One region of the Janthinobacterium sp. B9-8 genome, then DNA from elsewhere that is predicted to be linked to it. Evidence: riboswitches for the same ligand, from Rfam matches in the RefSeq annotation. Region 1 holds a riboswitch; the other holds the start of a gene.
The links. Region 1 has a riboswitch for thiamine pyrophosphate ahead of thiM (hydroxyethylthiazole kinase). Riboswitches for the same ligand answer to the same signal wherever they lie in the genome.
Positions count from the first base shown of each region.

Region 1 (3,416 bases):
CGTTTCAGCAGGCCGATGCATCTACTACACGTCGATATGGCGGAACAGGACTAGGCTTGGCCATTTCAAAGCAGCTGGCTAATTTAATGGGCGGCGAGGTGGGCGTGCAAAGTGTACTGGGGGAAGGCAGCACTTTTTGGTTTACCTCTCGCGTGGGCATGAGTAGCTTGGCGCAAAGAGAGCTGCTGCCCAGCCTGGATTTGCGGCATCAGGCGGTGCTGGTGGTTGATGATAATGCTGATTCAGCAAGGGTGTTGGCCGATTTACTGCTCACAATGACGTTCCGGCCGGTGGTGGCTTTATCTGGCCTCGCTGCGATTGATGAGCTGGCTCGTGCGGCCACAGCAGGGGATCCTTTTAAAGTGATTTTCTTGGATTGGCGTATGCCGCATATGGGGGGGCGGGAAACCGCTATTGCCATCCAAAGAATGCAATTAGCTATTTCCCCCCGTCTGATTGTGGTGACGGCCTATGGGCGTGAAGAGGTGTTGAGTGAGGTGGATGCAGCAGAAGTGGATGAAATATTAACTAAGCCCGTTAATGCCTCTCAATTATTTGATACCACAATGCGTGTATTAGATACAAATCAAAAGCCGACTATTGCATTAAGAGTTAAAAATGCAGATATGGATTTATCCAGTATTCAAGGTGCGCGTATTTTATTGGTTGAAGATAATGATTTAAATCAGCAAGTGGGAATGGATCTTTTGCAAGGTGCGGGCTTTATTGTAGATCTGGCCGAAAACGGCCAGCAAGCCGTCAATAAAGTGCAGCAGGTTCGCTATGATCTGGTGCTAATGGATATGCAAATGCCGGTAATGGATGGCATAGAAGCCACGCAAATTATTCGCCAGTGGCCTGATTTTATGTCTTTGCCTATTGTGGCGATGACGGCCAATGCCATGCAGGTGGATCAGGAGCGTTGTGCCATTGCAGGAATGAACGGACATGTTGCAAAGCCAATCGAGCCGCATGATTTATGGCTTGCACTATTACGCTGGATAACGCCTCGCCCGATGAGTGAGCGGGTGGCGATGGTGCCCGAGGCCGATCGTCCTACCGATCATAATCTGAAACATAAGCTTGAAATGTTACACGTACCCGGCCTGAATGTGGCCGCTGGCTTGCGCAGGGTCTTGGGTAAAGAGACGCTGTATCTAGAAATGCTCAGAAAATTTATTCATGGGCAATCTGCATTGATAGCAGAAATTAGCCTTGCTCTGGAAGAGAAAGACCATGCCACGGCCGAGCGTTTGCTGCATAGCAGTAAATCGGTGGCGGGTAGTATTGGTGCGGTAGATTTAGCCGATTTGGCTGCCGAGTTAGAAGCACTATTGCGCCACCGGCCAACAGATCCGATGTTAAAGCCCATGCTGGAGGCTTTTTCAAGCACTTTGGTGGGCTTTCTGGTTGATTTAATCGTGGCTTTGGATGGGGTAAACCAAGGCGAAGAATTGCCTGAAGGGCAGATTGCAGAGCCACTCGCGATATCCATTATGGCCGTGGACGATACGCCGATGAATTTATTATTGATTGATCGGATGCTGAATAAAGAATTTAAAATTCAATTAGCCCACCATGGTGCAGAGGCATTAGCGATGCTGGCAGCAGACCCTTTGCCACAATTAATTCTATTAGATATTTTAATGCCGGAAATAGATGGCTATGAAGTGTGCCGCCGGATTAAAGCCGATGCCAGGATGCAACATATTCCTGTGATTTTTATGTCTGCCCGATCAGACGCCGAAGATGAAATGCTGGGGATGGAGTTAGGAGCCGTCGATTATATGGCGAAGCCGCTGTGCCTGCCGCTTTTGCTTAGCCGGGTAAAAGCCCAATTGGCTTTGCATGCAATTGGCAAAGTTTGATCTTTACGCTTGTTTGTCTGGGCTAATATCCGCAAAATGGCGACCTGACTCGGGGTGCCGCTTGAAAAAAACGGCTGAGAAATACCCGTGACCTGATCTGGATCATGCCAGCGTAGGGAAGTCGGCGCTGCTTGGCGCAGGCTTTCTGCCCGCCAAGGAGCTTAAATGTCTGATTTGCATACCATCCCACTTATCCCCCAATTTCCCCTGTACCGCGTCGGCGAAGAGCTCGCGCGCTTGCGTGCAGCCGCGCCGCTGGTGCATTGCCTGAGTAATGAGGTGGTCCAGTCAATTACGGCCAATGTTTTGCTGGCACTGGGTGCATCGCCTGCCATGATTGTGGCCGAAGAAGAAGTGGCCGAGTTTGCCGCCATGGCCGATGCACTGCTGATTAATGTGGGTACGCTGTATCCGGCCCGTCTTGCCGCGATGCAAAAAGCAGTTGCGGCAGCCAATGTGGCCAATACGCCTTGGGTGCTCGATCCGGTGGCCGCTGGTGTCTTGGCTTATCGTACCGACGCATTGCATGATTTATTGCTACAAAAACCGGCGGTGATTCGTGGCAATGCTTCAGAGATTATGGCTCTGGCAGGCGAATCAGCTGGCGGCAAGGGTGTAGATAGCACGGCCAATTCCGTGCTGGCCATTGCCGCCGCACAGCGTCTTGCTCTGCAAACCGGCGCGATTGTTGCGGTGACGGGTGAAGTGGATTATGTCAGCGATGGCGTCTCTACTTGGGCTATTCCTTGGGGCCATGTCTTGATGACTCGGGTAGTGGGCACGGGCTGCGCTCTATCCGCTGTGGTGGCCGCTTTTGTGGCGGGCGCGCCCGATAAACTGGCTGCGGTGGCTGCGGCCTGTGCCGTGATGGCGATTGCGGGCGAGCGTGCCGAATCAGCCTGCGATGGCCCCGGTACGTTCTTGCCCGCCTTTTTAGACGCGCTGTATATCATGCAACCCGCCATGCTGAAGGCGGTGGATGAATGAAGCCGGTTTTAGACCTTTCTCTGGTGCTCGATCCTGAAGCGTGCGATAGCGGCGTTACCGCTGACGATATTATTGAAGGGGGCTAAATGAAGCCTGATTTAGATCTTTCTCTCTATTTAGTACTCGATCCTGATCTATGTGGTGGCAACGTGCAGGGCATGGTTGGTACCGCGCTGGCCGCAGTGGCAGGTGGTGTGACCATTGTGCAATTGCGCGCACCTAAGTGGAAAAAACGCCAGTGGGTTTCTGCCGCTCTGGCGTTAAAAGCCGCACTTGATCCTATCAATATTCCCTTAATTATTAATGACCATATCGATGTGGCGCTCTTGGTCGATGCGGCAGGGGTGCATGTGGGCCAGCAAGATATCGCCCCAGAAATGGCTCGCCAGCTGATTGGCCCGCATAAGCTGCTGGGCTTGTCGACATCAAACGCAGAGCACCTGGCCGCCGTACCGCTGGATATCGTCGATTACATCGGTGTGGGGCCCGTCTTTGTGACAGGTACCAAGCTCGATGCTTCCCCTGTGATTGGCTTGGAAGAATTTGCCAAACTGATGCTGG
Region 1 is NZ_CP014222.1:1,620,649-1,624,064, reverse strand. It holds gene VN23_RS07320 (response regulator) at 1-1,868, shown strand, start outside; TPP riboswitch at 1,909-2,004, shown strand; gene thiM (hydroxyethylthiazole kinase) at 2,034-2,855, shown strand; gene thiE (thiamine phosphate synthase) at 2,942-3,416, shown strand, end outside.

Region 2 (3,416 bases), 1.9 Mb from region 1:
AACCTCGGCACCTTTCTTAATAAATTCAATCGACATCGTTTGCATACCGACCTGATTGGCATCCGCTTCTGCAATCCCCTGTTTGGCCGCAAACTCACGCACATCTTGGGTAATTTTCATCGAGCAGAAATGCGGGCCACACATCGAGCAAAAGTGCGCCACTTTGCCACTGTCTTTTGGCATGGTTTCGTCGTGGTAAGAGCGGGCGCGATCCGGATCGAGGCCCAGATTAAACTGGTCTTCCCAGCGGAATTCAAAGCGTGCTTTGGATAGCGCGTTGTCACGAATCTGTGCGCCGGGGTGACCCTTGGCAAGATCCGCAGCGTGTGCTGCCAGCTTATAAGTAATGATGCCTTCTTTTACATCGTCTTTATTGGGCAGGCCTAAATGCTCTTTTGGCGTGACATAGCAAAGCATGGCGGTGCCGTACCAACCAATTTGCGCTGCACCAATGGCCGAGGTGATATGGTCGTAGCCGGGGGCGATATCGGTAGTCAGCGGCCCGAGTGTGTAGAACGGCGCTTCATGACACCATTCCAGTTCCTTATCCATATTTTCTTTAATCAATTGCATAGGTACATGGCCAGGGCCTTCGATCATCACTTGCACATCGTGCTGCCAGGCGATTTGCGTTAGCTCGCCGAGTGTTTTTAGCTCGCCCAGTTGTGCTTCATCATTGGCATCCCAGATCGAGCCAGGGCGCAGGCCATCGCCCAAGCTGAAGGCCACATCGTAGGCTTTCATGATTTCGCAGATGTCGGCAAAGTGGGTGTAAAGGAAGTTTTCTTTATGATGCGCCAAACACCATTTGGCCATAATCGAGCCACCACGGCTCACAATGCCGGTCATGCGGCCAGCGGTCATCGGCACATAGCGGAGCAATACGCCAGCATGGATGGTGAAGTAATCAACGCCTTGCTCGGCTTGCTCGATCAGCGTGTCTTTGAAGATCTCCCAAGTTAGATCTTCAGCCTTGCCGTTTACTTTTTCGAGCGCTTGGTAGATAGGGACGGTGCCGATGGGTACAGGACTGTTGCGTAAAATCCACTCGCGGGTTTCATGGATATTCTTGCCGGTGGACAAATCCATGATGGTGTCCGCACCCCAGCGAATGCCCCAAGTCATTTTTTCTACTTCTTCACTAATGCTGGAGCTGACGGCGGAGTTACCGATATTGCCGTTAATCTTAACCAGAAAATTACGGCCAATAATCATTGGCTCGGATTCTGGGTGGTTAATATTATTGGGAATAATGGCGCGGCCACAGGCGATTTCGCTGCGCACAAATTCCGGGGTGATCTCATCCGGCATCACTGCGCCGTAGTTTTCGCCCTTATGTTGGCGATTCATCATCGCCAGCATTTTTTCACCGGTAGGGCTGCTGTCCCGCAGGCTTTGTAAATAAGCCGCACGATTCATGTTCTCACGAATCGCTACGTATTCCATTTCTGGGGTGATGATGCCTTTACGGGCGTAGTGCATCTGGCTGACGTTGGCACCCAGCTTGGCTTTGCGTGGCTGACGTTTTAGCTCAAAGCGTAATTCATCCAGCTTGGCATCCGCCTCGCGCATACGGCCATAATCGCTCGTGAGCTGGCTCAGCAGTTCGGTGTCATTGCGCTCGCTAATCCATGTGCTACGAATGGCTTGCAGGCCTTTGCGTACATCAATTTTTGCATCTGGATCGGAATAAGGGCCGGAGCAGTCGTAAACAAAGATAGGCGGGTTTTTTTCTGTTGCGCCGCTGATACTCATTTGGAGCGGGGTATCGGCCTGACTGATTTCTCGCATCGGCACACGGATGTCGCTACGTGAGCCTTGAACGTAAATCTTGCGCGAATTGGGGAGTGGCTGGATGGCTGCGTCGTCAACGACGGCAGTGGATGCTAAAAATTGGGCTTTTGCGTTCATGCTCTACTCCACAAAGGCGCGGGTGAGCTAAACGAAGTATCTAGCTCGCTTCCCTACGCCGGTATTAACCGAATCAGGTTCAGAGGGTAATTCTCATCTGCGCCCAAATCTGGCGCAGAACCCCTAGCGATAAAGCAGAGAAGGTATATAAAAAACCAGCAAACAGCAAATTTAAGATGAAGGCCGGCTGATTTATATCAAGGTTAATTGGGCGTGGAGAGTGGGGAGTAGAGCGTGTGAAAGCCGCCGTTTTACTTGTTAATCTTTGGCCTTATCGCTCGCGATCTCAGGCTCTATAGCCACACCGGGCTTGGTCTGTGGGATAATTGCGAAAATTTTCAAACGCTGGGTTTGATCCCAGCTCGCTTTGAGGTGATATAAATGGATTGGGAAAACGCACGTTACTTATTGGTTGAGCAACAAATCCGCCCTTGGGATGTGCTGGATCAAAAGGTGCTCAACCGTGTATTGGCGGTAAAGCGCGAAGAATTTGTACCCGCAGATAAAAAAGAGCTGGCTTTTGTGGATATCGAGCTGCCGCTGGCAAATGGCGCACAAATGCTGGCCCCAAAGATGGAAGCCAAGCTGCTGCAGGATATTGATCCGCAGGTGAGCGATAAAGTACTGGTGGCTGGCGCGGGTACAGGTTACCTGATGGCCTTGGCTGCAGGCTTGGTGGCGCATGTTTATGGTGTGGAAATTGATGCAGCTTTGGTTGATACCGCACGCGCCAATTTGGCAACTGCAGGGATTAAAAACGCCACAGTATCGCAAGGCGATGCGCTTGCTGCTGCTCAGGTGCAAGGCCCGTTTAATGCCATTATCGTGACCGGCTCTTTAGCCGAGGTTCCTGCCAGCTTGAAAGATCAACTGGCTGTGGGCGGACGTTTGATTGCCGTTGTGGGCGAGTTGCCGATTATGTCTGCAACGCTATTCACCTGTGTGGCCAAGGGCAGCTTTAGGGCCACTAAGTTGTTTGAATACAATTTGCCACGCTTGAAAAACGCAAAAGAAAAAGCGGCTTTTGCATTTTAAAAAATGCCAAAAACGCTGTAAACACATCGCCCATCATTCTTTTGTGATACAGGATTGATGGTGCTTTTTGATCTGTGAATCGATGTGTTTATAGCTTTTATTATTTTGTAATGCAGTTATCAGGGCTTTTGAATGCAACAAATTAATCCTCTCGAATTATCCCAATGGCTTAGCGATGCAGAGCGTGCCGACCCTGTGCTATTAGATGTGCGCGAAGTGGGTGAGTATGAGATTTGCCATATTGCAAATAGCCAGCTTATTCCTATGAATACCATTGCTAGCTGCTTTACTGAATTGGATGAAGATGCAACGATTGTAGTGATTTGTCACCACGGCATGCGTAGCTATCAAGTGGCTTCTTTTTTAGAGCGTCAGGGCTTTGCCAATGTCATTAATTTAAATGGCGGGATTGCGCGTTGGGCCGAGGAAGTCGATTTGGCGATGGCTAGGTATTGATGTAATTACTTGTT
Region 2 is NZ_CP014222.1:4,491,647-4,495,062, forward strand. It holds gene thiC (phosphomethylpyrimidine synthase ThiC) at 1-1,911, opposite strand, end outside; TPP riboswitch at 1,945-2,046, opposite strand; gene VN23_RS20190 (protein-L-isoaspartate O-methyltransferase family protein) at 2,293-2,946, shown strand; gene VN23_RS20195 (rhodanese-like domain-containing protein) at 3,079-3,402, shown strand.
Region 2: another riboswitch for thiamine pyrophosphate. It lies ahead of thiC (phosphomethylpyrimidine synthase ThiC); the one in region 1 lies ahead of thiM (hydroxyethylthiazole kinase).